Regions from separate parts of the Enterobacter roggenkampii genome, predicted to be linked through region 2. Evidence: riboswitches for the same ligand, from Rfam matches in the RefSeq annotation. Region 2 holds a riboswitch; each other region holds the start of a gene.
What was found. Region 2 has a riboswitch for thiamine pyrophosphate ahead of thiM (hydroxyethylthiazole kinase). Riboswitches for the same ligand answer to the same signal wherever they lie in the genome.

Region 1 (10,642 bases), 2.3 Mb from region 2:
AACAGGTTGTTTTCCTGAAACAGCATCGACACAGGACGTTTAGCCGGAGGGGCGTTGGTGAAATCACGATTATCGATGGCTATCGACCCGCTGGCAGGTTGCAGAAAACCGGCGATCAAATTGAGCAAGGTGCTTTTCCCGGCACCGCTTGGGCCAAGCACCGCAATCCGCTCGCCCTGCTGAACGGAGAGCGTAAAGCGCATCGGCAGATGCTGATAGAGCCAGGTTACATCAGTCAGTTTTAACATCACGCCCCGGGAGTTTTTCGATAACGGTAAATAAGGCAAAGCAGAGCAGCAGCAGTAACAGCGCGGTAACCGCGCCGTCCTGACTGCGGTAAGAGCCGATTTGCTGATAAAGCCAGTACGGCAGCGTGCGGAAATCGTCATTACCGAACAGCGCCACGACCCCAAAGTCTCCAATGGAGAGCACGCAGGCAAACGCCAGCGCCTGAGCAAGCGGACGTTTTAGCGCGCGCAGTTCCACAACCTTCAGCCGCTGCCAGCCCTGCATGCCCAGCGACTGACACAGCAAACCGTAGCGGCTGTTGACGTCGCGCATCGGGTTTTCCAGCACCTTAAGCGCGTAGGGGATGGCCATTAAGGCGTTAGTGAAAATCACAATGCCATCGGCCCTTTCCGGCAGGCCGAGGGTGCTGTTGAACAGTAAAAAGAAGCCCGTTGCCAGCACGATCCCCGGCATCGCCAGTATCAGCATGCCCGTCAGTTCCAGCATTTGTCCGGCTTTTTGCGCCTGGCGGGCGTAGAGCTCACGGCTGCTCCACAGCAGCATCATGGTCAGCATAACGCACAGCAGTCCGGCAGCCAGCGCTATGCGTACCGAGGTCCAGGTCGCCTGCCAGAGAACGGGCTGTTGCAGGACGGATATAAGATTGAGGTTCAGGCCGTCAACGATAACGGCCAGCAGCGGCGGCAGCAACAGCAGCAGCGCCAGCGCGATCAGGATAACATCGCTGATGCGGCTGTGCAGGCTGTCCTGCGGATCGCGCCAGCCGGTTATTTGATGACTACCTGCGGGAATGGCTTTACTCAGCCGCTGGCTCAACAGCACCAGCACCAGACAGCACGCCATCTGGACTATCGCCAGCAGCGCGGCGCGACCGGGATCGTAGTCGTAACTCAGCGCCTGGTAAATCGCCAGCTCAATGGTGGTGGCCTGCGGCCCGCCGCCAAGTGACAGCACGGTGGCAAAGCTGGCAAAGCAGAGCATAAAGATTAATGCCGCCACGGGCGGGAGCTGGCGGCGCAGCCACGGCCATTCGACAAAACGAAAGAACGACCAGCCGCGCATGCCGAGCTGGGCGGCAATCTGCCGCTGCTCGCCGGGAATGTTCTCCAGCGCCTGCAAAAAGAGGCGCGTTGCCATCGGCATATTGAAAAACACGTGCGCCAGCAGAATGCCCTGCAGTCCGTAAGGCGAGAATGACCACTCAATACCAAGCTGGCCGAACAGCGAAGCCAGCCAGCCCTGGCGGCCGTAAACGCTCAGAATACCAAATACCGCTACCAGCACGGGCAGGATCAGCGTCATGGCGCACAGGCGCAGCAGGGCCTGCCTGCCGGGGAAACGCCGCCGATAGAGCGCGCGTGCAAGAAAAAGAGCCGGGATCGCCGACAGCAGGGCAGAAAGAGACGCCTGCCAGAAGGAGAACCGGATAACGTGCCAGAGGTAGCTGTCGTGCCAGAGGGCGAGCAGGTCGCTCTCCGGTGCGTTAAACCACAGCGCAAGAAAGGCTCCCAGACTGACCGCCACCATCACGACGGCGGCGAGCAATCCGGGGAGTAACCAGCCGGGAATTAACGGCTGACGGCGCGTTGCCATTCACTTACCCATGCGGCACGCTGCGCGGCGACCTGCTGCGGCGTAAACTCCAGCGAGGTTTTCGGCTTGGTCAACTGCTCAAAACCTGTGGGCAGCGCAACGCTGGTGACCGGATACATCCAGTTGCCCGCTGGAATGGCATTCTGGAATGCCGGTGAAACCATAAACTTCAGGAACTTCTCGGCCAGTTCCGGCTGTTTGCTGGCGGCGGTACGCGCGGCCACTTCCACCTGCAGATAGTGCCCTTCCGCAAAATCAGCCGCAGCATAGTTGTCTTTCTTCTCGGCGATAATGTGGTAGGCCGGGGAGGTGGTGTAGCTCAGCACCAGATCGCTTTCGCCTTTCAGGAACAGGCCATAGGCTTCGCTCCAGCCTTTGGTCACGGTGACGGTTTTGGCGGCCAGCTTCTGCCACGCTTCCGGCGCCTTATCGCCGTAGACTTTCTGCATCCACAGCAGCAGGCCCAGGCCCGGCGTGCTGGTCCGTGGATCTTCATAAATCACGCGCCACTTCTGGTCGCTTTCCACCAGCTCTTTCAGGCTCTTCGGCGGGTTTTTCAGCTTGTTTTTATCGTAGACGAAAGCAAAGTAGCCGTAGTCGAACGGCACAAAGGTGTCGTTCTTCCAGCCGCCCGGCACGTTAACGGCCTCTGCCGCGACGCCGCTTTTGGCAAAGAGGTTGGTTTGCGAGGCGGCTTCAAGCAGGTTGTTATCCAGTCCGAGCACCACGTCGGCCTTGCTGTTTTTGCCTTCCATGCGCAGGCGGTTGAGCAGCGAAACGCCATCTTCCAGCGCCACGAACTTCAGCTCGCAGTTGCAGTCGGCTTCAAAGGCTTTTTTGACAACCGGGCCAGGGCCCCAGTCGGCGGAGAAGGAGTCGTAGGTGTAGACCGTCAGGACGGGCTTGGCTAAAGCGGGCAGCGCGAACAGCGCCAGCAGGGGGAGAACTTTTTTTAACACTTTGCACCTCAGGGTTGAGTGGCAAAGGATTTTGAGCGACAGCCTCAAATCCCTTCGCCGGCGTTATCCGGATCAGGTTCGACGGGTATTATCTCAGCGCACATCTGTGATGCAGCACCCCGTTGAGAACGGCGCTATTGTAATGATTTGGTGAATATTACGAAAGCGTTATGGCTCCGGGGGCGCAAACCAGGCGGATTTAAAATCAAACCAGCCCAGGGTGTTCATCCGCAGGCCGCGCATGCTGCGCTGGCCCTGGATCATCAGCCAGTGGTGGATCAGCGGGACGATCGCCTGTTCGGCCAGCAGCTGCTGGCACCATACGGCAAGATTCATCTCGCCCGCACGCCACAGGGCGGCATCCTGCTGCCAGTCCCGGTCGATGCAGTGCTGGATCAGCGGGACTTCATACAAATGCGAGAAGAGGGAAAAATCGAGCGGCAGGGTAAAGTTAGCGCTGTTGAGCCAGATATCGCTGGCGATTTCCCCCTGATGCCATTCGTCATAGTCCACTTCCCTGATGTCCAGCCTGACTCCCTCCGCTGCCAGCAGGCGGGTCATGATCCTCGCGATAAAACGATGCTCAACATGATCGCGGTAGTAGGTCAGGGTGATGGACTCCAGCCCTGCGGGTTTGTCGCAGCGCGTTGGTCGGGCATGGTGCCAGCGCGGAAGCAGGCCGTACGCCGGGAACCAGTATGTCTGGTATTGCTCTTCCGCATGGTAGATAAGATTGGAAGGAGACAGCACGTGGCTGATCCACTTGCGGACAGCCGGGTTTGCCCCACGGTGGGTGCGGCGGTCAAAGAGGAGATAGTAGCAGCCCTCCTCCAGGCGGCTCTCCACGGCCTTTTCTCCGGTGGTGGGGCCTTCAAGCGTCAGCCCGCAGCTCAGGTCTTCATTGAGATCCGGCAATACCCACACGTTCACTTCGTCGATCAGCGCCCGATAGCCAAAGTAGTCATCGAACGCGCGGATTTTCAGCTGGTTGCTGTTATTGCGGGAGACGGAGTAGGGCCCGGTGCCAATCGGCTGGCTGGCAAAATTGTTCAATGATTCCCACTCGGCGGGCAAAATCATTGAGGGCACATAGCCCAGCAGCCAGGGAAGCCACTTGTCCTGCTGCGACAGCTCAATATCCAGCGTCCAGGCCGTGGGGGAGTGGATGCGCGAAATATGCGAGTAGAGCGGCAGCCTGCGGGCGCGTTCCAGAGAGGCGATGACGTCGTGCATCTCCAGTTCGCGACCGTGGTGAAAGTGGATGCCCGGGCGTAAGAAGAAGCGCCAGTGGCGCGGGGAAAGCTGTTGCCAGTGGTGCGCGATATCCGCCTCCAGTTCCCCGTTTTCCTCATTTATCCGCGTCAGGCCGCTGAAGATTTGTCGGGCCATGTGGGTTTCAGAACGCCGTAACGCCGTGCCGGGCAACAGATTTTTCATCGGACGGTAGTAGAGCACCCGCAGAATGTGTCGGCCCTGACGAAAACTGCGTCCGAGATGGGAGACCAGCATCTGGCGCACGGCGGCCTTGTCGCCCACCAGCTGGACCAGCTGATCGATACGGTCCTGCTCGAGCAGGTCTTCTGCACGCTGCTGCTGCAATGCCAGCCCGGTGTAGAGAAAGGTCAGCCGCGAGCGTTTTCCGCGTCCCGCCTCCGCTTCCCAGCTTAACCACCCCTGCTGCTGCATGGTATTGAGCAGCGTGCGCATATGGCGGCGGGAACAGCTAAGCAGGTCAGCCAGCTCGTTGAGCGTGGTTTCCTGCGATTGCCCCTCGCAGCACTGCCAGAGGCGGATAAATTGTTGCTGCAGACGACCGGAAGGCATAAAAGAGGAACTCCTGACAAAAAACCAGCAATTTATTAATCCCTATATTAGGCCAATAATGCTTCCCGATGAAGCGAGGAGGTAAATGATGAAGAGGTCTACCGCACGTCAGTTTTATCAGCAGTACTTTTCAGCGACAAAAGGATCGTCCTGGCTGGCCCGCCCGTGTGCAGAGCAACGGCTGAAAATGTTAGAAGAACTGATGCAGTGGGACGTTACGAAACCGGCCTCTTCTCGCTGACTCGCCTCGATCATGTGTGACTGAGTATTGGTGCTAATCACCCGCCAGCAAAATGTTTTTGCTGGCTTTTTTCGTTTATTCTTTCACCCAATTTCGATTCGCTTTCACAAGGACTTGCGCATGCTGTGGTTGATGACGATGGGGCGACGCCTGAACGGCGTGTATGCCGCTTTTATGCTGGTGGCCTTTATGATGGGCGTGGCGGGAGCGCTGCAGGCGCCGACGCTGAGCCTGTTTCTCAGCCGCGAGGTGGGGGCACAGCCGTTCTGGGTGGGGCTGTTTTATACCGTCAACGCGATAGCCGGGATCCTGGTCAGCCTCGCGCTGGCGAAGCGATCGGACAGCCAGGGCGATCGCCGCAGGCTGATCCTCTTTTGCTGCGCCATGGCCGTGGGCAACGCGCTGCTCTTTGCTTTCAATCGTCATTACCTGACGCTCATTACCTGCGGCGTGCTGCTGGCGTCGCTGGCGAACACCGCCATGCCGCAGCTGTTCGCGCTGGCCCGGGAATATGCGGATAGCTCGGCGCGGGAAGTGGTGATGTTCAGCTCGGTGATGCGTGCCCAGCTCTCGCTGGCGTGGGTCATTGGCCCGCCGCTGGCCTTCATGCTGGCGTTGAACTACGGCTTTACCGCGATGTTCTCCATCGCCGCCGGGATTTTTGTCATCAGCCTGGCGCTGATAGCCTTTGCGCTGCCGTCCGTGGCGCGCGTCGAACAGACAACGGATAAACCGCTCACCCAGGTGAGCGGCTGGCAGGACAAAAACGTCCGCATGCTGTTTATTGCCTCCACGCTGATGTGGACCTGCAACACCATGTACATCATCGACATGCCGCTGTGGATCAGCAGCGATCTGGGCTTACCGGACAAGCTCGCGGGGATCTTAATGGGCACCGCTGCCGGGCTGGAAATTCCGGCGATGATTCTGGCGGGTTACTACGTTAAGCGCTTTGGGAAGCGTCGGATGATGATCGTCGCCGTGGCGGCCGGGGTGCTGTTTTACGCGGGACTGATCCTTTTCCATTCGCGTGAAGCGCTGCTTGCGCTGCAGCTGTTTAATGCTGTGTTTATTGGCATCGTTGCCGGGATCGGCATGCTCTGGTTCCAGGATTTAATGCCGGGCCGCGCCGGGTCGGCGACCACGCTTTTTACCAACAGCATTTCGACCGGAGTGATCCTGGCGGGGGTGATTCAGGGGGCGCTGGCGCAAAGTTACGGGCATGGCTCAGTTTACTGGATGATTGCCGCGATTTCGGTGGTTACGCTTGGGCTGACTTGCCGGGTTAAGGATGTCTGATTCTGGAAGGCGGCTTCACAAAACAAATCAATGGCCCGCTTTTTGCGGGCCATTGCCTTTAGCCCATAAACGCAGGCTGTTTTTTCTCGTACGCGGAGATGGCGTCTTCGTGCTGGAGCGTCAAACCAATGCTGTCCAGACCGTTCAGCATGCAGTGGCGGCGGAAGGCATCAATGCTGAAGCTGTAGGTTTTATCCCCGGCTTTCACCACTTCCGCTTCCAGATCCACTTCAAACGACATGCCGGGATTTGCCTTAACCAGCGCGAACAATTCATCGACCTGTTCGTCGCTCAGCGTCACCGGCAGCAACTGGTTGTTGAAGCTGTTGCCGTAAAAGATATCCGCGAAGCTGGGGGCAATGACCACCTTAAAGCCGTAGTCTGTCAACGCCCAGGGGGCGTGTTCACGCGACGAGCCGCAGCCAAAGTTTTCCCGCGCCAGCAGGATGGATGCGCCTTTGTACTCCGGGAAGTTCAGAACGAATTCCGGATTAGGCACCTCGCCTTTATCGTCCAGGAAACGCCAGTCGTTGAACAGGTGCGCGCCAAAGCCGGTGCGGGTCACCTTCTGCAAAAACTGCTTAGGAATGATCGCGTCTGTATCAACGTTAGCGGCGTCCAGCGGGACAACACGGCCCGTATGTTGGGTAAATTTCTCTGCCATGATTGTCTCCTTATTTCAGGCTGCGAATGTCGGCGAAATGGCCGGTGACTGCCGCAGCGGCGGCCATTGCCGGGCTGACCAGATGGGTACGCCCACCGCGGCCCTGACGGCCTTCAAAGTTACGGTTGCTGGTGGAGGCACAGCGCTCACCCGGATTCAGGCGATCGTTGTTCATGGCCAGGCACATGGAGCAGCCAGGCAGGCGCCACTCGAATCCTGCTTCGATAAAGATCTTATCCAGACCTTCGGCTTCCGCCTGGGCTTTCACCGGACCGGAGCCTGGAACCACCAGCGCCTGCACGCCCGGTGCGACTTTACGGCCTTTGGCAATCTCTGCCGCCGCACGCAAATCTTCGATACGGGAGTTGGTGCAGGAGCCGATAAATACCTTATCAATGGTCACGTCGGTCAACGGTACGCCGGGTTTCAGCCCCATATAGGCCAGCGCTTTTTCCGCACTGGCGCGCTCGACCGGATCGGCGAAGGAGGCCGGATCGGGAATGGCGTCGTTGACGGAAATTACCTGGCCCGGGTTGGTTCCCCAGGTCACCTGAGGGGCAATCTCTTCTGCCTGCAGCGTGACAACGGTATCAAACGTTGCCCCGTCGTCGGTTTTCAGGGTTTTCCAGTACGCTACCGCGTCGTCAAAATCCTGGCCCTTCGGCGCGTGCAGACGGCCCTTCACATAGTTGAAGGTCGTTTCATCTGGCGCGACCAGACCGGCTTTGGCACCCATCTCAATGGCCATATTGCACAGGGTCATGCGACCCTCCATGCTCAGCGCCTGAATCGCGTCGCCGCAGAATTCAACGACGTGGCCGGTACCGCCTGCGCTGCCGGTTTTACCGATGATCGCCAGCACGATGTCTTTCGCGGTAATGCCAGGTGCCGCTTTGCCCTTCACTTCAATCTTCATCGTTTTGGCGCGGCCCTGCTTCAGGGTCTGCGTCGCCAGCACGTGTTCAACTTCAGACGTGCCAATGCCGAACGCCAGGGCGCCAAACGCGCCGTGGGTTGCGGTATGGGAGTCGCCGCAGACGATGGTCATGCCCGGCAGGGTAATTCCCTGCTCTGGCCCCATCACGTGAACGATGCCCTGATAGGGGTGGTTCAGATCGTACAGCTCAACGCCAAATTCGTTGCAGTTCTTGATCAGCTCCTGCATCTGGATACGCGCCATCTCACCCGAGGCATTAATGTCTTTGGTCTGTGTGGAAACGTTGTGATCCATCGTCGCGAAGGTTTTACCCGGCTGACGTACCGGGCGCTTGTGCGCGCGCAGGCCGTCAAATGCCTGAGGAGAGGTCACTTCGTGTACCAGATGACGGTCAATGTACAGCAGTGGGGTTTCGTTTGGTGCCTCGTAGACAACGTGCGCATCAAACAATTTTTCGTATAACGTTTTGGCCATGATTACACCCCTTCAGCGACATAGCGGGCAATAATGTCGCCCATTTCATCGGTACTGACTGCCGCCGCGCCGCGTGATAAATCACCGGTACGAACGCCTTCTTCTAACGCCCGGTTAATGGCATTTTCAATTGCGGTTGCTGCATCGCCTGCATCCAGGCTGTAGCGCAGCAGCAGGGCCAGAGAGAGGATCTGCGCAATCGGGTTAGCGATGTTTTTGCCCGCAATATCCGGCGCGGAACCGCCTGCCGGCTCGTACAGGCCAAAACCTTCTTCATTCAGGCTGGCGGATGGCAGCATGCCCATAGAGCCGGTGATCATCGCGCACTCGTCTGACAAAATGTCGCCGAACAGGTTGGAGCACAGCAGCACGTCAAACTGGGACGGATCTTTAATCAGCTGCATGGTCGCGTTGTCGATGTACATGTGCGACAGCTCAACGTCCGGGTACTGCTTCGCGACTTCGCTGACGATCTCGCGCCACAAGATGGAAGACTGCAGCACGTTCGCTTTATCAATGGAGGTCACTTTATGGCGGCGCTTGCGCGCTGACTCAAAGGCGATATGGGCGATACGTTCAATTTCGAAGCGGTGATACACTTCAGTGTCGAACGCCTTCTCATGCTGGCCGCTGCCTTCACGCCCTTTTGGCTGACCGAAATAGATCCCGCCGGTCAGTTCACGCACGCACAGAATGTCGAAGCCGTTGGCGGCGATATCCGCGCGCAGCGGGCAGAACTCTTCCAGGCCCTGATACAGCTTCGCCGGACGCAGGTTGCTGAACAGCTTGAAATGTTTACGCAGCGGCAGCAGCGCGCCGCGCTCTGGCTGCTCTGCAGGCGGCAGGTGTTCCCACTTCGGGCCACCGACGGAACCAAACAGCACGGCATCGGCATTTTCACAGCCTTCCACGGTCGCTTTCGGCAGTGGCGTACCGTGGTTATCAATCGCAATACCGCCCACATCGTAGTGGCTGGTAGTGATTTTCATCGCAAAACGCGCGCGAACGGCTTCCAGTACTTTCAGCGCCTGTGCCATCACTTCCGGGCCAATACCGTCGCCCGGTAACACAGCAATATGGTAATTCTTCGACATTACACGGTTTCCTTGTTGTTCTCTTTATTCTGAGCTTTGCGTTGCAACTCTTTTTCGACTTCGGCGGCGCGCCAGATGTTGTTCAGCACATGCACCATCGCTTTCGCGGAGGATTCAACGATATCGGTCGCCAGGCCCACGCCATGGAAACGACGGCCATTGTGGTTCACAACAATGTCGACCTGGCCCAGCGCATCTTTGCCGTGGCCCTTGGCCGTCAGGTCATATTTCACCAGCTCAACGTCGTACTCGGTGACGCGGTTGATCGCCTGATAAATGGCATCCACAGGGCCGTTTCCGTTCGCCGCTTCGGCCTTAATTTCATCACCGCAGGCCAGCTTGACCGAGGCAGTGGCGATGTCGCTGGAGCCGGACTGCACGTTGAAGTAATCCAGACGGAAGTGCTCTGGCTCTTCCTGCTGCTTGTTAATAAAGGCCAGCGCTTCCAGGTCGTAGTCGAACACCTGACCTTTTTTATCGGCCAGCTTCAGGAAAGCGTCGTACAGCTGATCCATGTTGTAATCGCTGTCCTTATAACCCATCTCTTCCATGCGGTGCTTCACCGCCGCACGGCCGGAACGGGAGGTCAGGTTCAACTGGACCTGATTCAGGCCAATGGATTCCGGGGTCATAATTTCGTAGTTTTCACGATTCTTCAGCACGCCATCCTGGTGAATACCGGAGGAGTGCGCGAAGGCACCCGTGCCGACGATCGCTTTGTTGGCCGGAATCGGCATGTTGCAAATCTGGCTGACGGTCTGGCTGGTGCGCCAGATCTCGTTGTGATGGATGCGGGTGTGCACGTCCATGATGTCTTTGCGCACTTTGATCGCCATGATCACTTCTTCCAGCGAGCAGTTGCCCGCGCGTTCACCGATACCGTTCATCGCGCCTTCTACCTGACGCGCGCCGGCGTGGACGGCTGCGATGGCATTGCCCACGGCCAGACCCAAATCATCGTGGGTGTGGACGGAGATAATCGCTTTATCAATGTTCGGTACGCGGTCATACAGGCCGGTGATGATATTGGCGAACTCAAACGGCATGGTGTAGCCGACAGTGTCCGGAATGTTGATGGTTTTGGCGCCGGCATTGATGGCGGCTTCCACCACACGGGCCAGATCTTCAATCGGCGTGCGGCCCGCATCTTCACAGGAGAATTCAACGTCATCGGTGTAGTTGCGTGCGCGTTTCACCATATATACCGCGCGCTCAATCACCTCATCCAGCGTACTGCGCAGCTTGGTAGCGATGTGCATGGGTGAGGTGGCAATAAAGGTGTGGATACGGAACGCTTCGGCCACTTTC
Region 2 (10,642 bases):
CGGCGTGCAGGCGATTGATCCGGCGCTCAAAGCCGAACTCGACGCCGTCAACCAGCTCAACTTCGGCCATTATTGCGAGAAACTGCTGCACTTCAGGGAGCAAAGGGAGGGCGTATGAAGGCATTTGCCCAACGTCTCGAAAATCTGCACGCCACGCGCCCGGTGACGGTGCTGGGCGCCGCGGTGATTGACGTCATCGCCGACGCCTACGCCCTGCCCTGGCGCGGGTGCGATATCGAACTTAAGCAGCAGGGCGTGAATATTGGCGGCTGCGCGCTGAACATTGCCATCGCCCTGAAACGCCTCGGGATCGCCGCGCAAAATGCCCTTCCCGTCGGCCATGGCGTTTGGGCGGATATTATCCGCAACGCCATGGCGAAGCAGGATCTGCACAGCGCCGTAGAGGCTGAAACCGGCGACAACGGCTGGTGTCTGGCGCTGGTGGAGCCAGACGGCGAGCGCACCTTTATGTCCTTTAGCGGCGTGGAAAACCAGTGGCAGCAGCGCTGGCTGGATGCGCTTCACGTTCCGCAAAACAGCCTGGTTTATCTCTCCGGCTACCAGCTGGCCTCGCCGTGCGGCGAGCTGCTGACAGGCTGGCTGGAGGGATTACAGGACGTGACGGCCTTTATCGATTTCGGCCCACGCATCGCGGATGTTCCTGATGCGCTGATGGAGAGAATCATGGCCTGCAGGCCAATCGTGTCGCTCAATCGTCAGGAAGCGGGGCTCGCGGCTGAAAGACTGGGTGTGGAGGCTGAAAACCTCGGTGCGGAGTGGCAGCAGCGCTTCGGCGCCGCGCTGATCGTGCGCCATGATAAAGACGGTGCTACGTGGTATGACGGTGACGCCTCGGGCGTTGTTCCGGCGTTTCCGGCGACGGTTGTGGATACCATTGGTGCAGGCGACAGCCACGCGGGCGGCACGCTGGCCGGGCTGGCTGCGGGATGGTCACTGGCAGATGCCGTTCTGCTGGGGAATGCCGTGGCGTCATGGGTGGTCAGCCACCGCGGCGGGGATTGCGCCCCGACGCGCGAGGCACTACTCCTCGCACACAAAGACGTATAGATCGCTGCGACAGTAGCTGATGCTGTACTCAATCGGTCGGTGCTGCTGGTCAAGCGCGACCTGCTTGATCACCAGCACCGGTATTTTTTCGTCCATCTTAATGTGCGTCTGAAACTCGCTGTCGGGCATGCGGGCGCTCACCCTTGAGCGGGTGCGCTGCGGGAAGATATTCTGACTGCGGAAGTAGTCATAGAGCGAAATGCCAATCGCATCCGGGTCGGGAATTAACCCGACGGGGACCCAGGACTCTTCAATCGACACCGCATCGTCATCGACATAGCGAATGCGCTTGAGCAAAAAGACCTCGCTCTCCGGGGAGATCGACAGGTGGTTGGCCACCTCTTCCGGACACTTCACCACCCGCTTGTTGACCCAGAGCGTATTCGGCTTCTTGCCGCGCAGCACCACCTGCTGGGAAAAACCGCGCGCCTCTTTCAGCGAATATTCGAAGATATTGTTGATTTGCGTGCCATAGCCACGGGCGCGCGTCACCACGCCCTCTTCTTCCAGCGCCTGCATCGCTTTACGCACGGTAATGCGCGACACCCCGGTCAACTGGCTCAGATCGCGCTCGCCGGGCAAAATATTCCCGTGCTCCAGCACCCCGCTGCGCACAGCATTTTTTACCGTTTCGGCAAACTTCAGGTACAGCGGCGTGTTGTCGGGCGCGGCGATCCGTTCATTCAGTTGAGCGATTAACCGGGTATGCGCTTGTTCCATCTCTGTTTTCTCAGGCGTGATGTATTCTGCCAGTATACTGGCTTACCACCATGCATGAAAATGGTGTACCGGCCCAATACCGTGACCGACTTCCAGAGTATCAGCTTTTGCCAGCGCCGCCGAGAGCCAGGCTTTTGCTTCGCTAACCGTATCGGCCCAGCTTTCATGACGTGGGCGCAGCGCCGCCAGTGCGGCCGAGAGCGTACAACCCGTGCCGTGGGTATTTTTGGTCTGCACGCGCGGCGCGGTAAAGCGTAGTTCGCCGTCGCGGGTGAAGAGCCAGTCCGGACTTTCCGGATCATCAAGATGCCCGCCCTTCATCAGCACCGCCCCGCAGCCCATCGCCAGCAGCGCATTGCCCTGCTCTTTCATTTCCCGTTCAGTTTGCGCGTGCGGCGCGCCCAGCAGCGCGGCGGCTTCCGGAAGATTGGGCGTGATGAGCGCTGCCTGCGGCAGCAGCTTATTGCGCAGCGTCTCGACGGCGGAGGCGGAGAGCAGCGGATCGCCGCTTTTTGCCAGCATGACGGTATCCAGCACCACGTTTTGCACCTGATAGCGCTTAAGCCGTTCGGCCACCGCTTCCACAATGTCCGTTTCGGCCAGCATGCCGATCTTGGTGGTATCAATACGCACATCGCTGAACACCGAATCCAGCTGCGCGGCAACAAAATCTGGCTCGATGCGGTAGACCGACTGCACGCCGCACGTGTTTTGCGCCACCAGCGCGGTGATGACCGAGCAGCCGTACGCGCCCAGCGCCGAGAAGGTTTTCAGGTCTGCCTGGATACCCGCGCCGCCGCTGGGATCGGTGCCGGCAATGGTCAGGGCGTTAATCCGTTTCATGCCTGCTCCTCCAGCGTGTAGAGCGCGTCGAGGAACGCGCTGGCAAAACTGCCCGGGCCGCGCGAGTGCGCAACGGCCACCGTTCCGGCCCGCTTCATCCATCCGCAGGCGGCGGCGATGTTATCCAGCCGGTCACCCGGCAGCGAGCAGCTCGCCGCCACAACGGCAGAGAGCGCGCACCCGGTGCCCACCACGCGCGTCATCAGCGGGTCACCGCCGGTTACCGTTCGGGTACGTTGCCCGTCCGTGATGTAGTCCACCTCGCCGGTGACCACCACAATCGTATTGATCTGCCGGGCCAGCGCCTGGGCAGCAGGCACCGCGCTGGCGGCGGTATCGGTCGTATCGACGCCGCGCCCGCCCGCGCTCATCCCCGCGAGGGCAAGGATTTCGGAAGCATTGCCGCGAATGGCGGCCGGTTTCAGGGCAAGGATTTGATGGCAAAACCGAGTGCGGAACGCCAGGGCGCCCACGGCAACCGGGTCCAGCGTCCAGGGTTTGCCTGCCGCTACCGCACTTTCAATTGCACGACGCATCGACTGGGCGCGCAGCGCGGTCAGCGTGCCAACGTTAACCAGCAGCGCATCGGCTATCGCGGCAAACTGCTCGGCCTCTTCGGCCTCGATCACCATCGCCGGAGATGCGCCAAGCGCCAGCAAAACGTTGGCCGTAAAGGTCTGTACGACGTCATTGGTCATACAATGGGTCAGCGGAGAACGGGTTCGGAAGTGGTGTAAAACGTGTAAATCGAGCAGGTCAGGCTGCATGGGTTCGCTCCTGCCTTGCGTGAAGAAGCGATGACCGGGAAGGCATCTGACTTCCCTACGCTGGCATTATCCAGATCAGGTAATACGGGTATTTCTCAGCCTTCACAAAGAAGGGCACCCCGAGTCAAAATACTTTTAAAACAATGATTTATTAAAATCAATGTTCTCAATCAGTGTAACCGTGGCCACAGGCCAGGCGCAAGGAGTTTTGATTTATCACGGCAGCGTTCGCGTTATGAATCTTCCTAGACACTTTTCGCTAGCATCTTCAACATAAATATTTTTTCCTGGTATATCCCGGAACAAAAATGAGCTGAGTTCATTTTCATTCGAAGCTTACTAAAGGTTCGATAATAAATAATCGGCAAAAACCCATAAATTTACATAAACTGTCATGTGTATTATTAACCCATTTTAATCAAAACACTTAAATACAATTAATGTATTGGTGTTTTATATCTAATTTCACTCTCATCCATTATGAAAGGCTATCTTATTGTATTATAAGATTATTAGGCCAGGCCTTTCTGGATCGACTCGTTTAGCTATTCCTGCTATTTATGATTTAGATCAATAATCAAAATTACACATTCATAGATAGTTACTGCACGTTACGAAATAAGTTATCAAACCAAAATTTCCACCGTTAATCGTGAATTAATTCAGATATAACAAGACGTTGTATCTTCCCGCCAGGATAGCGCCCTTACTTTATTTTTTCTTGTAGTGATGATGAGAGCTTTAAAATGAACTATTTAAATACAACAGCTATCGCTGTTTTTGGTTTTGTGTTCGCTGGTTCAATGAATACTGCAAATGCAGCGGAAGTAAACGTAAACCTTGACGATAACGTCAATAATCCAGGTGCTCACATTCAAATTCAGGGTACCGATAAAACCGCCTACAACCTTGATAACATCGAGGGGAGTAACATTAAGCAAGACGGGCAAATCTATAACCTTCAGGGCGATATTGAAAGAGCAAATACAGCTATTAATAAAGCACAAGATACAGCTAATACCGCTCAAGATGGCGTAAACGCTAACACTCAAGCTAACGCTATCCTTAATCAGAAAGTCGATGATAACAAAGCAGGTCAGACAATCACTGATAACAAACAGAATATATTGATTGATAACACTAATAATAAAGCAGATGCGGCTTTACAAGGCGTTATTACTAACGGTCAAGCAATCATTGATACAAACACAAGAGTAGATAAAGCTGAACTCACCGCTACCAATGCGAACAACAAAGCAGATGCTAACACTCAAGCGCTGGCAGGTAAGGTAGATAAAAGCATTTTCGACGCCGATCAGGATAGACAAGATCACGCCCTTCAGGATGCCTCTGACAAAGCGACTCAGGCATTTAATACGGGCGCTTATGCGCAATCTTTAGCGGTTGATGCACAAACGGTAGCCGCTGCTAACAAAGCTGCTGTTGCTAACGTTCAGTCACGCCAGCAAGCACAAGAAACGACGATTCAGAATCACAGCGCACAATTAGCGAATCATGAATCACGTATTACTGCGTTAGAGAGTCAAAATAACGCTAAGTTCTCTTCTCTGGAGAATCAGCAGAATGAGGATCGCAAGGAATATCGTGCTGGTATCGCTGGCGCTGCTTCTCTTGCTGGTTTGCATTACGTTGATACAGATAACGCGGTTGCCGTCGGTGCTGCCAACTTCAAAGATGCGCAAGGTTACGCAGTCGGTTACCGTCATAAGTTCGCTGAGAATATAGCCGCTACCCTCTCTACATCAGGTACATCCAACGGTGATGAAATTGTTGCGGCGTCCGCATCTTACGGATGGTGATTTAACAATATTATATTAAAATGCCAGCAAACCGCCAACCAGCAAAAAACTCACCATTGAGTTTAATTAGCTGGCTATAACTCAATACATTGCTGCTAGCACAAAAATGACAAAGTACATTTTTATTTCCGCTGTTTTGTATCTCACTTTTATTTTATTAGGGATATGGATCGGCTTGATGTTAGGCACCTATATTTATAATTGTAATTACTGAGGCAATAATGAAAAAGTTAATGATGGTAGCGGCTATATTATCTCTTGCTGCGTGTTCCTCACCAGCTCAACGGATGGCTGATTGTCAAAGCAAAGGAGTGAGTAAAGATGCTTGTTATATTGCAGAGCAAAACCGCACCACAGCCATTAACGCTGCGGCTGAAAAACAGGCTTTAGAGAATGCTGCTCAACTTGCACAGTCAGCGCACAGGCGCCTTCCTGAAGGCTGCACTCAGGTGATGGATGCTGCGGGTCATTGTGATAGCAAGCCAGCCAAAGTAAGCGGTGATTTAAAAAAGTTATCAGGTGATGCGGATCACGTTATGAATAAGCCTGTCTCTGATGCTGCTGAATATCTGCTTTCGAAAGGCTGGAAGCCAAATAAAGGTTCATGGCACAAGGGTAGCTATATTATGCAGCTGGTTGTCGAAAAAGAGAGAGTTGTAAACGCACAATTATCAAAAATGTGATCTTTACAGGACGCTACCACCTGATAAGATTTACGTAGCCCCATGTTTATGGGGCTTTGTTTTAGCTCGTTAATAGATTTACTCCAGCAGCCACGCCCCGCCATGAATAAGCGATGCCCCTCCCGTCCAGGCAAATAACGCCAGCTCGCGGCAGTCGGCATCAGGATATATACGGCTGCTGAGGCACGCCTCACCCTCGTTTACAAACACTTCCACGGAAGAGCTATCAAAGAACAAACGAAGATTAAGCGCGTTGCTAAGGTTAAGCGCGACGCTTCGGGTCCCGCACAGGCCATACTGCGGATAGTCTCGCTCCAGCACCAGGCGCTGCATCTGCGCATCAACATAAAGGCGTAACCCGTCGCCAAGACGAATGCCGTACTGCTCCGCACTGCTGTTGGCGCAATCCCACTGCAGAATGACCTCCATCGCATCGCAGTGTTCCACCAGCGTCATCTGCTGGTTATTAAGCGTACTTATCGGCCAGGGGAACCACGCCCCGCGCAGGCTTTCAACTTCTCTGGCTGGCTGCATTTGCAGATGGTTATCGGCACTCAGCGTCAGCTCGCGAGGTAAGGAGAGCATACCTGCCCAGCCATCCTCCTGTTCCGGCTGCGGGGATTCCCACATGTCCAGCCAGCCGATAACGATGCGGCGGCCGTCAGGCGTCAGGAAGCTTTGCGGCGCATAGAAATCATGCCCGTCGTCCATCTCCACAAATTCACCTTCACGCATAAAGGGCTGACCAGGCTGCCATTCGCCTACCAGATAGCCGCTCTGGAAGAGATTGCGATGTTTAAATCCGTCTGCCGCCAGTCCCTGAGGCGAAAACATTAGCACGCGTTTACCATTGAGAGTGAAAAAGTCCGGGCATTCCCACATATAACCCAGCTCTTTTTCAGCCACCGCGAGCACGCCCCTGTCCTGCCACTCGCGCAGATCGGCAGACCGGTACACACGCACCTGGCCCGTATCCCCCTCGCGCGCGCCAACGACCATGTACCACCACGCCCCTTCACGCCATACCTTCGGATCGCGGAAGTGATGCAGCCCGGGCGGTGTATCAATGACGGTCCCGTGCCGCACAAAATGGATGCCGTCACGGCTGGTTGCCAGGCACTGCACCTGGTAGAGATTAGCCTCATCGTCTGGATCGCCGTGGAATTTGTGGCCGGTGTAGATCAGCGCCAGCGTGTCGCCATCCACCACCGCTGAGCCGGAAAAACAGCCGTCCTTGTCGTCTGGCCCTTCCGGAGCCAGCGCAACCGGTAGGTGCTCCCAGCGAACTAAATCTTTGCTGCGCGCATGGCCCCAGTGCATTGGCCCCCACTGGGTCGAATACGGATGGTGCTGATAAAAGGCGTGATACCAGCCGTCAAACCAGATCAGGCCGTTCGGGTCGTTCATCCAGCCAGCACGCGCGGCGAGGTGGTAACGGGGGTACCAGCGCAGGTTAAGCCCTTCGCGCCTGGACTGCAGTTCCTGTTCTGCTTTCGTAATGGAATACATCATTTCTCTACTCTTTCGATCAGATGGTGGAAGGTTGCGGCATGAGCGGGTCAGAAGAGGACTTACCCGAGCGCAACAGGAAGATGGAGATAAACGTGGTGCTGAAGACCAGTAGCCCCATGATGAGATAGGACTGGGCAAAGCCGTATTTCTCATAGCTGTAACCTGCCAGCGGCGACAGCACCGAGGCAATCACCGAGCTTGTACAGGCAAAGCCCACCAGATAGAGGGTGGAAGAGAGCCGCTTATCAAAATGCAGGCTGTTGTATTTAAAGATGGAGACCAGCAAAACGGGTAGTTCAACCGCGTGCAATAGCTTGGTAATGGAGATCAATACCGGTCCCTCAACCAGACCCGATGCCACCATACGCATCGCCATCACCATTCCGGCGAAAATCAGGCCGTTTTTCGCACCGAGGCGATTCACCAGCCACGGGGCGCAGAACATGCCCGCCGCTTCCAGGAAAACCTGGAAGGAGTTGAGATAGCCGTACATGGCGTTTCCTTCCTGCAGCGTCGGGAACTGTGAGGAGAAATAGACCGGGAACTGCTGGTCGTAGACGCCATAAATACAGGTGCCAATAACGAAAAACACCAGCGCCCAGAAGCGCGGCAGCGTCAACAGACGTAAGGCATCCTCCAGCGTGACCTTACCGCCGGATACCGCCTCCTGCATGGCGTGCGGCGCGGAAGAGACTCTTAGGCGCGCCAGCAACACAAAAAACACCAGCCCGGCGCAGCTCGCCACCGCGAAGTTCAGCTTCGGATTGATGTTGAACAGCAGACCGGCAAAAAAGGTTGCCACCGCCCAGCCAAGGGATCCCCACATCCTCGCCTTGCCAAACTCAAACTGACTCTGGCGGGCCACGCGCTCGGTATAGGATTCCAGTACACCAATCCCGCCGTTAAACGTCAGCCCGATATAAATCCCGCCGAAAATACTGCCGAGTAACACGTTAATCTGCAGCAGATAACCAAACAGCAGGAAGGCCGGACCGGAAAGAATGAGCAGGCTGGTCAGAAACCAGAGCAGGTTTTTTCGCAGGCCGAGTTTGTCCTGAATGAAGCCGTAGCAGATTTGCGCGCACAGCGCGGAGACAGACAGCACGGCATAGATGACCCCCGTATCCCCTGCCTTTAACCCCACCTCCTGGTGAAGCCATATAGAGAGCAACGAGCCGGAAGATGACCACGTGACAAAAAAGAAAAACAGTAATGCGCTTAATAAAGGGTAGCTGTGAGAGTGATGCGTTTTCATCATGACATTCTCATGTTGGAGTAATGACGCAATGGTAACGTTAACATTTACGCTTTCTCATGCTGTTTGGTTGAAATTTAAGATGTTAATCACGAAAGTTAACGTTAACATCAAGAGAATGAGATCGCGATCAAATATTCATCACTGAGGTAAACATGACCCGGCCTGGGCATCAGCCTTTCTTTTACATCAGCGACTTAGTTGTATACCCTTTCACGCAGAGCATTAACGGAGTAAGACAATGGCTTCCCTGAAGGACGTCGCAAAGCTGGCTAACGTATCGCTGATGACGGTCTCCCGCGCGCTGAACAGCCCCGAGCGCCTTAAGCCGGAAACGCTGGCGCGCGTTCAGCTGGCTATTGAGCAGACCAGCTACGTGCCCGATCTGTCCGCCAAGAAAATACGCGGCGCGCATGCCTCGCCTAAAACCATAGGGGTACTGGCGCTCGATACGGTGACGACGCCGTTCTCGGTGGAGATCACGCTGTCTATTGAAGAGACGGCCAGAATGCACGGCTGGAACAGCTTCGTGATGAATATGTTTACCGATGACAATCCGGACGCCATTGTCGACCTTCTCCTCTCTCATCGGCCCGACGGAATTATCTACACCACCATGGGGTTACGTCAGGTTCCTCTCCCGGCCAAACTCCTCACCCTTCCCTGCGTGCTGGCCAACTGCGAAAGCGACGGCGAAAAGGTCGCCAGCTATATTCCCGATGATGAGCAAGGGCAATATACCGCCGTGCGGGCGTTACTCGCGGAGGGTTATCGACGCCCTCTCTGCCTGCATTTACCTGAGGGGCATCTGGCCACAACCCGCCGTCGTCAGGGGCTGGAGCGTGCATGCCGTGAAGCGGGGCTCGATCCGGACAGCCTGGAGCACTGCTATATGGCACTCGGCGATGAGCACTATCGCGACATTCCGGCCGTGTTGCTGGCGCACATGCAGAATGGCATTCCCAGGTTCGACGCCGTTATCTGCGGTAACGATCGTATCGCGTTTATGGTGTACCAGACGCTACTGGGACAAGGGCTTCGTATACCGGACGACGTCGCGGTGATCGGCTATGACAATATGGTTGGCATTGGGGAGTTGTTCCTTCCTCCTCTCACGACGGTACAACTGCCGCACTATGAAATTGGTCGCCTGAGCGCCCTGCATATTATTAACGGTGAAGAACATCAGGAAACCACGCGCGTAGAAAGTCCATTTTTACTGCGTGATTCCGTTGCACAGGCAACGTGAGCACCGTTTTCTGCACCTGCGGGATAAACAGGCAAAGCTTCCCTCCTTTTATGCCGTTCAATGGCACGATTTGTCACACTCTTTTCTGCGGCTTTACACACCGGGCAAATAGCCTGTAACTACCTGTTTTTATTTGGCATAAAATACAATTTTCATTTTAAAAAAGGGGATATTTCCTCGCTATACACACGTGTCACAAAACAGTAAACAAATTAACCATTGAGCCCTGTGGCAAAAGGCTCTATATTGGCGGCGTTTTTTTCAGGCCCCTTCTGTTTTTTAACTTTTTATTCAATCGTGGCTCATAACGAAGCGGCGGTTGTAGGAGTGATATGATGACGGATAAAGTCCGTATTGACACCGTAGATGCCCACAAAAGCAACGAAACCTATCTGGCCCGTCAGGCCGAGTTTGAATCTAACGTCAGGAGTTATCCGCGCAAACTGCCTTTAGCCATCACTAAAGCAGAAGGCGTGTGGATCACCGATGCAGATAATAAAGAATACCTTGACTGTTTAGCAGGTGCAGGGACCCTTGCGCTTGGCCATAACCATCCTGATGTGCTGAAAAGCATCCAAAATGTCATTACCAGCGGCTTGCCGTTACATACTCTGGATCTGACTACGCCTCTGAAAGACGCGTTTTCCGAATACCTGCTCTCTCTGCTGCCTGGTCAGGGCAAAGAGTACTGCCTGCAGTTCACCGGTCCATCCGGTGCTGACGCC
Region 3 (10,642 bases), 1.9 Mb from region 2:
CCACGGTGGCGTCAGAACCATCATTTGCCCGCCGAACCCCACCGCGCTGGCGGTGATAAGCGGCGTATGGTTTGCCACGCAGGCGGCGTTGATCGCCTGGCGCGTCGCCATGTTGTCGGTACAGTCCAGCACCACGTCGGCAAGGGCGACTTCACGGTGCAGGCTTTCACCGCCAAGCCGCTCCTGTAGGGCAATCAGTTCGATATCCGGGTTAAGCTGATGCAGCCTCTGCCGGGTGATCTGCGCTTTCGGCTGGTTGATATCCTCGGTGGTAAAGAGGATTTGTCGCTGCAGGTTGCTGAGGTGGACCTCGTCGTCGTCGGCCAGCACCAGCGTGCCGATACCCGCGCCTGCCAGATAGAGCGCGGCGGGTGCGCCTAATCCCCCCAGGCCAACAATCAGCACCCGGCTGGCGAGCAGTTTTTGCTGCCCGTCGATGGCGATATCTTCCAGCAGAATCTGACGGCTGTAGCGCATAAAGTCGCGATCATTCATCGCCTGCTCCTGCCAGCTGTAAAAGCTGTTCGGTGGCGGCCTGCCAGTCTGCGGCCTGGGTGATGGCGCTGACGACGGCGATGCTGCCCACGCCGGTCTCCAGCACCGCCGGGGCGCGTTCAAGGCTGATTCCGCCGATGGCGACGGTGGGGTAGTCGGCAAGGCGTTTAACGTGACCCGCCAGTTGCGTCAGACCCTGCGGAGCGGAGGGCATCTGCTTGGTTTGCGTCGGGAAGACGTGACCGAGCGCGATGTAAGAGGGACGGGCCGCCAGGGCCACGTCGATTTCCATGTCATCGTGTGTTGACACACCAAGACGCAACCCGGCGTCACGGATTGCGCTCAGATCCGTTGTTTCCAGGTCCTCCTGACCCAGATGCACGCCGTACGCCCGGTGCTTAACGGCCAGCCGCCAGTAGTCATTGATAAACAGGCGGGCGTTATACCGACGCCCCAGCGCAATGGCGGCAACCACATCGGCTTCCACCTCCTCATCGCGTTTATCCTTGATGCGCAGCTGGAGGGTGCGAACGCCTGCTTCCAGCAGGCGCGCTATCCACGCCACGCTGTCCACCACCGGATAGAGCCCTAAACGGTAGGGAACGGGTGGGAAATCGGGCTGGTACATTATGCCTCCTCTTTTTTGAGGTAGATTTCGCCGCCTTTGGCGCGGAAGGTTTCGGACATGTCCGCCATACCCACTTCAATGGTTTGCGTGGCGGCGTAGTCGCGCACCTCCTGGCTGATTTTCATCGAGCAGAACTTCGGCCCACACATGGAGCAGAAGTGCGCGACTTTGCCCGATTCCTGCGGCAGGGTTTCGTCGTGGTAGGCGCGGGCGGTGAACGGATCCAGCGCCAGGTTGAACTGGTCTTCCCAGCGGAATTCAAAGCGCGCCTTCGACATGGCGTTATCACGGATTTGCGCGCCCGGGTGGCCTTTGGCCAGATCCGCCGCGTGGGCGGCAATTTTGTAGGTGATCAGCCCCTGTTTCACGTCCTCTTTGTTAGGCAGGCCGAGGTGCTCTTTCGGCGTCACGTAGCAGAGCATGGCGCAGCCGAACCAGCCGATCATCGCCGCCCCAATGCCTGACGTGAAGTGGTCATAGCCCGGCGCGATGTCGGTGGTCAGCGGCCCCAGCGTGTAGAACGGCGCTTCGTGGCAGTGCTCCAGCTCTTCGGTCATGTTGCGGCGGATCATCTGCATCGGCACGTGTCCCGGGCCTTCAATCATCACCTGCACGTCATACTCCCAGGCGATTTTGGTCAGCTCGCCCAGCGTGTGCAGCTCGGCAAACTGTGCTTCGTCGTTAGCGTCGCGGATGGAGCCCGGGCGCAGGCCGTCGCCCAGCGACAGAGAGACATCGTACGCGGCGCAGATTTCGCAGATCTCGCGGAAGTGTTCGTAGAGGAAGTTCTCCTGGTGATGGGAGAGGCACCACTTCGCCATGATCGAACCGCCGCGCGAGACGATGCCGGTCAGACGCTTCGCGGTCATCGGCACGTAGCGCAGCAGCACGCCCGCGTGAATGGTGAAGTAGTCCACGCCCTGTTCCGCCTGCTCCAGCAGCGTGTCGCGGAACGCTTCCCAGGTAAGGTTTTCGGCGATGCCGTTGACCTTCTCCAGCGCCTGATAAATCGGGACGGTGCCAATCGGAACCGGGCTGTTACGCAGGATCCATTCGCGGGTTTCGTGAATATAGCGGCCGGTGGAGAGATCCATTACCGTGTCCGCGCCCCAGCGCGTTGACCAGACAAGCTTTTCAACCTCTTCTTCGATGGAGGAGGTGACGGCCGAGTTACCGATGTTAGCGTTGACCTTCACCAGGAAGTTGCGGCCGATAATCATCGGCTCGGATTCCGGGTGGTTAATGTTGGCGGGGATGATCGCGCGGCCTGCGGCCACTTCGTCACGCACAAACTCCGGCGTGATGTTCTCCGGCAGGCGCGCGCCAAAGCCTTCACCTGGGTGTTGGTAGCGCAGCACTTCGCTGCGGATACGCTCGCGGCCCATGTTCTCGCGGATGGCGATGAACTCCATCTCCGGCGTGACGATCCCCTGGCGGGCGTAGTGCAGCTGCGTCACGCATTTGCCCGCTCTGGCGCGTTTTGGCGTCAGCAGGCCGGTAAAGCGCAGCGCGTCCAGACCGTCGTCGGCCAGGCGTTCTTTGGTGTATGCAGAACTGCGTACGCTCAGTTCTTCGCAGTCGTTACGCGCCTCTATCCACGGCTGGCGCAGCTTTGCCAGACCCTGCTGGACGTTAATAGCCACATCAGGATCGCCGTACGGGCCGGAGGTGTCATACACCGGCACGGCTTCGTTGTCTTCATACTGCGGATTCTCTTTGCTGCCGCCGATAAGGGTCGGGCTGAGCTGGATTTCGCGCATCGGGACGCGGATATCGGCCTGCGAGCCGGAAATGTAGATGCGTTTCGAGTTCGGGAAAGCGGTGCCTTCCAGGGTGTCGATGAAATGTTGGGCCTGTGCACGCTGTTCGCGGCGGGTCAGTTTTGCAGTAGACATAGCTCATTCCAAAAGTGAAGGACATGGCTTGTCAGACGACGGATGAAGCAAGAGAGGATCGCCCGGGGGGCGATACAACAGCAGTGTGACTCTTGTTCCCTTCGCAGGTATTAGCCTGATCAGGTTCCGCGGATCCCGAATTAACGGTCTCAGCCCGGCTTTCGCTCTGGGCACTCCGACAAGAAAAATCCCCCTCGTGAGAGGGGCGAATGGTTGTAAATTACTCGTTAACGATTAAGAACTCAAGCCGGGCGCGCGATGTTATCTTCGGGGCTGGCGTCCAGGACGAGGCTAATCAGCTTATCTTCCAGCGTGAATCGCTCTTCCAGCGCTTCGCCAAGGTCGGAAAGCGCCTGCTGGAACTCAAGATAGTTATCGTGATCGATGGCGTTCTCAAGCGTGGAATCGTAGTAATCCATGATCTGCTGGGTGTTGGCTTCCAGCAGCGGACAAAGCTTGCTGGCCGCTAAATACGGCGTTGTCCCTTCCATTTCGCGGATAATGCGTTCATAAATATTGAAATGGCCGTCGGACAGATAGTCGACCAGGCTCTGACAAAAATCATCCAGCGCTTTTTCATTCAGCCGCATAAACGATTCTTTGCCAGGCTTAAGACCGACCAGATTGTAATAAGCCACGAGTAGATGCTTGCGCACATGTAGCCAGCGATCCACCAGTTTGTTACTTCCTCTAACGCGCTCAGTCAGGCTTTCTAGCTGGTTTAACATGGTCGACTCCGCAAAGTGTAGGATTGAATCTGCTCATCCAGAATGTAACCACAATGCTAACAACATGTCAGTGAAGCGAAGGTAGTGCAATAGATATGGATCGTATTATTGAAAAATCAGATCTGGGTTGGTGGATCGTCAGTCACGAACAAAAATTATGGTTGCCCGGTGGAGAGCTGCCCTACGGTGCGGCGGAAACGTTTGATCTCGTGGGCCAGCCTGCGCTGAAGATCGGCGAGTGGCAGGGTGAACCCGTGTGGTTGATCCAACAATCGCGTCGTCAGGATATGGGATCCGTTCGCCAGGTGTTGGATCTGGACGTAGGCCTGTTCCAGCTGGCGGGGCGGGGCGTGCAGCTGGCGGAGTTTTACCGCTCGCACAAATACTGCGGCTATTGCGGCCATACCATGCACCCGAGTAAAACCGAGTGGGCGATGCTCTGCAGCCACTGCCGCGAACGTTATTACCCACAAATTGCGCCGTGCATTATCGTCGCTATCCGTCGGGATGACTCTATTTTGCTTGCACAGCATACCCGCCATCGCAACGGCATTCATACCGTGCTGGCCGGGTTCGTCGAAGTGGGCGAAACGCTGGAGCAGGCAGTGGCGCGCGAGGTGATGGAAGAGAGCGGAATCAAAGTGAAGAACCTGCGCTACGTCACCTCCCAGCCGTGGCCGTTCCCGCAGTCGCTGATGACGGCCTTTATGGCCGACTATGACAGCGGCGAGATCGTTATCGATCAGAAAGAGCTGCTGGACGCGAACTGGTATCGCTACGACGATTTACCCCTGTTACCTCCGCCGGGTACCGTGGCGCGTCGGCTGATAGAAGATACCGTAGCGATGTGTCGGGCCGAGTATGAGTAGTGTTACACTGAGGCCATGACGCTTAAGGAACTGCAAAAATGACCGAACTGAAGAACGATCGTTATCTGCGTGCGCTGCTGCGCCAGCCCGTTGATGTCACCCCGGTGTGGATGATGCGCCAGGCGGGACGCTATCTGCCAGAGTACAAAGCCACGCGCGCGCAGGCGGGCGATTTTATGTCGCTGTGCAAAAACGCCGAGCTGGCCTGTGAAGTGACGCTCCAGCCGTTGCGCCGCTTCCCGCTGGATGCGGCGATCCTCTTCTCGGATATTCTGACCATTCCGGATGCGATGGGCCTTGGCCTGTACTTCGAAACCGGTGAAGGCCCGCGTTTTACCTCTCCGATCAGAAGCAAAGCCGACGTGGACAAGCTGCCGATCCCCGATCCGGAAGGCGAGCTGGGCTACGTGATGAACGCTGTGCGCACCATTCGCCGCGAGCTGAAAGGTGAGGTGCCGCTGATTGGCTTCTCCGGCAGCCCGTGGACGCTGGCGACCTATATGGTGGAAGGGGGCAGCAGCAAAGCCTTCACCCTGATTAAAAAGATGATGTACGCCGAGCCGCTGGCCCTGCATGCGCTGCTCGACAAGCTGGCGAAGAGCGTCACGCTCTATCTGAACGCGCAGATTAAGGCAGGTGCACAGTCGGTGATGATTTTCGACACCTGGGGCGGCGTGCTGACCGGCCGCGATTATCAGCAGTTCTCCCTGTACTACATGCATAAAATCGTCGACGGCCTGCTGCGTGAAAACGAAGGTCGCCGCGTGCCGGTGACGCTGTTTACCAAAGGTGGCGGCCAGTGGCTGGAAGCGATGGCGGCCACCGGCTGCGACGCGCTGGGGCTCGACTGGACTACCGATATCGCTGATGCCCGCCGCCGCGTGGGCGACAAAGTAGCGCTTCAGGGCAATATGGACCCGTCCATGCTCTATGCGCCGCCTGCCCGCATTGAAGAAGAAGTGTCGACTATACTGTCTGGTTTCGGCCAGGGGGAAGGCCACGTCTTTAACCTCGGCCACGGTATTCATCAGGATGTACCGCCAGAGCACGCAGGCGTATTTGTGGAGGCGGTGCATCGGCTTTCTGCCCAGTATCACAAGTAAGGAGTCGTTATGGATCTCGCGTCGCTACGCGCTCAACAAATCGAACTGGCCTCATCGGTGATCCGCGAGGATCGTCTGGATAAGGATCCTCCGCAGTACATTGGCGGAGCCGACGTCGGGTTTGAGCAGGGTGGGGACGTGACGCGAGCGGCGATGGTGGTCCTGAAATACCCTTCGCTCGAGCTGGTGGAGTACAAGGTCGCGCGTATTGCCACCACCATGCCGTACATTCCGGGCTTTCTCTCCTTCCGCGAATATCCCGCGCTGCTGGCAGCGTGGGAGCAGCTTTCGCAAAAACCTGACCTGCTTTTTGTCGATGGGCACGGTATCTCACACCCGCGCCGTTTAGGCGTTGCCAGCCACTTTGGGCTGCTGGTGGATGTGCCGACCATCGGCGTCGCCAAGAAACGCCTCTGCGGCGCCTTTGAACCTCTTTCAGCCGAGCCGGGTGCGCTGGCACCGCTTATCCATAAAGGCGAGCAGCTGGCGTGGGTCTGGCGCAGCAAGGCGCGCTGTAATCCGCTGTTCATCGCCACCGGCCATCGGGTGAGTATGGACAGCGCCCTGGCGTGGGTACAGCGCTGCATGAAGGGCTACCGCTTACCGGAGCCAACGCGCTGGGCTGACGCGGTGGCCTCTTCGCGTCCGGCTTTTGTTCGTTGGCAGGAAATTCAGCGATGATTCAGGTAAACTGCGCCTAATTTTCGATTCGAGAGATCATCATGCTACAAAACCCGATTCACCTGCGCCTTGAAAAGCTGGAAAGCTGGCAGCACGTCACCTTTATGGCTTGCCTGTGCGAGCGCATGTATCCCAACTATGCCGCGTTCTGCAAGCAGACCGGCTTTGGTGATGGCCATATCTACCGCCGCATTCTGGATCTGATCTGGGAAACGCTGACGGTGAAAGACGCGAAGGTGAATTTCGACTCTCAGCTCGAAAAGCTGGAAGAGGCGATCCCGGTGGCGGATGATTTTGACCTGTACGGCGTCTACCCGGCAATTGATGCCTGTGTGGCGTTAAGCGAATTGCTCCACTCCCGCCTGAGCGGTGAGACGCTGGAGCACGCTATCGAAGTCAGTAAGGCCTCTATCACCACCGTGGCGATGCTGGAAATGACCCAGGAAGGTCGCGAGATGACCGACGAAGAGCTGCGTGCAAATCCGGCCGTTGAGCAAGAATGGGATATCCAGTGGGAGATTTTCCGCCTGCTGGCAGAGTGTGAAGAACGCGACATTGAGCTGATAAAAGGGCTGCGCGCGGACTTACGTGAGGCCGGTGAGAGTAATATTGGTATAATTTTTAACCAATGAGATAAGAAAACTTGAGATAACGCCCGTTTTGTCGCTCCTCGACTCTTCCCTTTCGACCCTTGTCTGGTCTACATTTGGGGGGCGAAAAAAAGTGGCTATCGGTGCGTGTATGCAGGAGAGTGCTTTTTTGGCATTTTCGTCGCACTCGATGCTTAGCAAGCGATAAACACATTGAAAGGATAACTTATGAACAAGACTCAACTGATTGATGTAATTGCGGACAAGGCTGATCTGTCTAAAGTGCAGGCTAAAGCTGCTCTGGAATCTACCCTGGCTGCTATTACTGAGTCTCTGAAAGAAGGCGATGCTGTACAACTGGTTGGTTTCGGTACCTTCAAAGTGAACCACCGCGCTGAGCGTACTGGCCGCAACCCGCAGACCGGTAAAGAAATCAAAATCGCCGCAGCGAACGTGCCGGCATTTGTTTCTGGTAAAGCACTGAAAGACGCAGTTAAGTAAGACGCGTGGCAGTGAACAGTTTTAGCGAAGGGGCGGCAACGCCCCTTTTGTCTTTCTGGCGCGGAACGCTCGCGCTGGCAGGTGCGCTGCTGCTGTCAGCCTGTAGTCACGACACCACTCTGCCGCCGTTTACCGCCAGCGGCTACGCTGACAACCAGGGCGCGGTCAGGATCTGGCGTAAAGATTCCGGCAATGAAGTTCATCTGTTGTCTGCCTTCAGCCCGTGGCATAGCGGCAATACGTCGACGGCAGAATATCGCTGGCAGGGAGATGCTCTCTCGCTGATTGAGCTGAACGTCTACAGCAAGACCCCCGAACACGTGAAAGTGCGTTTTGACGACCATGGCGAGCTGAGCTTTATGCAGCGTGAAGTCAGCGGTCAAAAACAGCAGCTTTCCAGCGACCAAATCGCCCTCTACCGTTACCGTGCCGAACAAATCCGCCAGACCAGCGATGCGCTTCGTCTGGGACGCGTCGTGCTGCGCCAGGGGCGCTGGCATAACGATGGAACGGTGACGACCTGCGAAGGGCAAACGGTGAAGCCTGAGCTTGAATCCTGGGCGACCGAACACATTCAACGCCGTCAGCGTCATTCATCAATGGACGTGAGCGTGGCGTGGCTTGAGGCGCCGGAAGGCTCTCAATTGCTATTGGTGGCGAACGAAGATTTCTGCACCTGGCAGCCGACAGAGAAGAGTTTTTGAGTTCTGTGGATTAAGCCGGATGGCGCTAACGCTTATCCGGCCTACGAACGATTCCCTCTCCCTGTGGGAGAGGGTGAGGGCGAGGAGGAATTACTCCCCCTGCTCACGCGCAATCGCGCGATAGCCGATATCCTGACGGCTAAAGCTACCGTTCCAGTGAATATCCGCCATCAGCGCATAGGCGCGCTTCTGTGCTTCTGCCACGGTATGGCCCAGCGCGGTCGCACACAGCACGCGTCCGCCGTTGGTCAGAACGCGATCGTCCTCAGCCAGCTTCGTACCGGCGTGGAACACCTTCGCACCGTCAATCTCTTCCAGCGGCAGACCGTGGATCTCATCACCGGTGCTGTAGTTGCCCGGATAACCCCCCGCAGCAATCACCACGCCGAGAGACGCACGCTCGTCCCACTCGGAGGTTTTCTCATCAAGCTTGCCATCGCAGGCAGCCAGGCACAGCTCCACCAGATCGGATTTCATGCGCAGCATGATTGGCTGGGTTTCTGGATCGCCAAAGCGGCAGTTGAATTCGATGACCTTAGGGTTACCCTGCTTGTCGATCATCAGGCCTGCATAAAGGAAACCGGTGTAGGTATTGCCTTCTGCCGCCATCCCCTTCACGGTAGGCCAGATGATGCGATCCATGGTGCGCTGGTGGACGTCGTCAGTCACGACCGGCGCAGGGGAGTAAGCGCCCATCCCGCCGGTATTAGGCCCCGTGTCGCCATTGCCCACACGCTTGTGATCCTGGCTGGTGGCCATCGGCAGAACGTGCTCGCCGTCGACCATGACGATAAAGCTCGCCTCTTCACCGTCGAGGAACTCTTCAATCACGATGCGGTGGCCCGCATCGCCAAAGGCGTTACCTGCCAGCATATCCTGAACCGCGGCTTCGGCTTCTTCGAGCGTCATCGCGACGATCACGCCTTTACCCGCGGCCAGACCGTCGGCCTTGATAACAATCGGCGCGCCCTTCTCACGTAAGTAGGCCAGAGCAGGCTCCACTTCAGTGAAATTCTGATATTCCGCCGTCGGGATGTTATGACGCGCGAGGAAATCTTTGGTGAAGGCCTTGGAGCCTTCCAGCTGCGCGGCGCCTTCCGTTGGGCCAAAGATTTTCAGGCCCGCTGCGCGGAACGCATCCACCACGCCAATCACCAGCGGCGCTTCAGGGCCGACGATGGTCAGGTCGATTTTCTCCTGCTGAGCAAAGCTTAACAGCGCTGGAATGTCGGTCACGCCGATAGCCACGTTCTGCAGCGCGGGTTCCAGGGCGGTACCGGCGTTGCCCGGTGCCACGAAGACCGTTTTAACCAGCGGAGACTGGGCCGCTTTCCACGCCAGCGCGTGCTCGCGTCCGCCGTTACCAATCACTAATACTTTCATTTTCTGCTCCGGGAATTAATGGCGGAAGTGACGCATGTCGGTGAAGATCATCGCAATGCCGTGTTCGTCGGCAGCGGCAATCACTTCGTCGTCGCGGATTGAACCGCCAGGCTGGATCACGCAGGTGATGCCTACCGCGGCTGCGGCGTCGATACCGTCACGGAACGGGAAGAAGGCGTCAGAGGCCATGGCGGAGCCTTTGACTTCCAGGCCTTCATCGCTTGCTTTAATACCCGCGATTTTCGCCGAGTAAACGCGGCTCATCTGGCCTGCGCCTATCCCGATGGTCATGTTCTCTTTCGCGTAGACGATGGCGTTGGATTTCACAAACTTCGCCACTTTCCAGCAGAACAGCGCGTCACGCAGCTCCTGTTCGGTCGGCTGACGTTTGGTCACCACGCGCAGGTCGGCTTCTGTCACCATCCCCAGATCGCGGTCCTGAACCAGCAGGCCGCCGTTCACGCGCTTGAAGTCCAGGCCCGGCACGCGTTCCGCCCACTGGCCACAAACCAGTACACGCACGTTCTGTTTTGCCGCGGTGATTTTCAGCGCGTCTTCGGAGGCCGATGGCGCGATGATCACTTCAACAAACTGGCGGGAGATGATGGCCTGAGCGGTTTCAGCATCCAGCTCGCGGTTGAAAGCGATAATGCCGCCGAACGCGGAGGTCGGGTCGGTTTTGTAGGCGCGATCGTAGGCGTCAAGAATGGAGGTGCTTACCGCGACGCCGCATGGGTTGGCGTGCTTAACGATAACGCAGGCCGGCTCGCTGAACTCTTTCACGCACTCCAGCGCGGCGTCGGTGTCAGCAATGTTGTTATAGGAGAGCGCTTTGCCCTGAACCTGCTGTGCGGTAGCGACAGAAGCTTCTTTTACCTCTTCTTCTATATAGAAGGCCGCCTGCTGGTGGCTGTTCTCGCCGTAGCGCATATCCTGCTTCTTAATGAAGTTCAGATTCAGGGTGCGCGGGAAGCGGCCTGAAGGATCTTTGCTTTCACCGTGGTAAGCCGGCACCAGGCTACCGAAGTAGTTGGCGATCATGCTGTCGTACGCGGCGGTGTGTTC

Region 1: another riboswitch for thiamine pyrophosphate. It lies ahead of thiB (thiamine ABC transporter substrate binding subunit); the one in region 2 lies ahead of thiM (hydroxyethylthiazole kinase).
Region 3: another riboswitch for thiamine pyrophosphate. It lies ahead of thiC (phosphomethylpyrimidine synthase ThiC); the one in region 2 lies ahead of thiM (hydroxyethylthiazole kinase).

What each region holds. Positions count from the first base shown of each region.
Region 1 covers NZ_CP017184.1:735,624-746,265, forward strand. The annotation lists gene thiQ (thiamine ABC transporter ATP-binding protein ThiQ) at 1-248, opposite strand, end outside; gene thiP (thiamine/thiamine pyrophosphate ABC transporter permease ThiP) at 232-1,842, opposite strand; gene thiB (thiamine ABC transporter substrate binding subunit) at 1,818-2,801, opposite strand; TPP riboswitch at 2,833-2,933, opposite strand; gene sgrR (HTH-type transcriptional regulator SgrR) at 2,970-4,625, opposite strand; gene sgrT (glucose uptake inhibitor SgrT) at 4,714-4,866, shown strand; gene BFV67_RS03410 (sugar efflux transporter) at 4,987-6,165, shown strand; gene leuD (3-isopropylmalate dehydratase small subunit) at 6,224-6,829, opposite strand; gene leuC (3-isopropylmalate dehydratase large subunit) at 6,840-8,240, opposite strand; gene leuB (3-isopropylmalate dehydrogenase) at 8,243-9,334, opposite strand; gene leuA (2-isopropylmalate synthase) at 9,334-10,642, opposite strand, start outside.
Region 2 covers NZ_CP017184.1:3,063,054-3,073,695, forward strand. The annotation lists gene BFV67_RS14375 (ADP-ribosylglycohydrolase family protein) at 1-118, shown strand, start outside; gene BFV67_RS14380 (PfkB family carbohydrate kinase) at 115-1,068, shown strand; gene BFV67_RS14385 (GntR family transcriptional regulator) at 1,042-1,788, opposite strand; gene thiD (bifunctional hydroxymethylpyrimidine kinase/phosphomethylpyrimidine kinase) at 1,831-2,631, opposite strand; gene thiM (hydroxyethylthiazole kinase) at 2,628-3,398, opposite strand; TPP riboswitch at 3,434-3,530, opposite strand; gene BFV67_RS14400 (YadA C-terminal domain-containing protein) at 4,145-5,218, shown strand; gene BFV67_RS14405 (hypothetical protein) at 5,440-5,901, shown strand; gene BFV67_RS14410 (glycoside hydrolase family 32 protein) at 5,980-7,413, opposite strand; gene BFV67_RS14415 (MFS transporter) at 7,430-8,671, opposite strand; gene BFV67_RS14420 (LacI family DNA-binding transcriptional regulator) at 8,910-9,917, shown strand; gene BFV67_RS14425 (diaminobutyrate--2-oxoglutarate transaminase) at 10,250-10,642, shown strand, end outside.
Region 3 covers NZ_CP017184.1:231,617-242,258, forward strand. The annotation lists gene BFV67_RS01050 (HesA/MoeB/ThiF family protein) at 1-495, opposite strand, end outside; gene thiE (thiamine phosphate synthase) at 488-1,123, opposite strand; gene thiC (phosphomethylpyrimidine synthase ThiC) at 1,123-3,018, opposite strand; TPP riboswitch at 3,098-3,206, opposite strand; gene BFV67_RS01065 (Rsd/AlgQ family anti-sigma factor) at 3,261-3,746, opposite strand; gene nudC (NAD(+) diphosphatase) at 3,842-4,615, shown strand; gene hemE (uroporphyrinogen decarboxylase) at 4,654-5,718, shown strand; gene nfi (deoxyribonuclease V) at 5,728-6,399, shown strand; gene BFV67_RS01085 (YjaG family protein) at 6,441-7,031, shown strand; gene hupA (nucleoid-associated protein HU-alpha) at 7,218-7,490, shown strand; gene BFV67_RS01095 (DUF1481 domain-containing protein) at 7,502-8,194, shown strand; gene purD (phosphoribosylamine--glycine ligase) at 8,285-9,577, opposite strand; gene purH (bifunctional phosphoribosylaminoimidazolecarboxamide formyltransferase/IMP cyclohydrolase) at 9,593-10,642, opposite strand, start outside.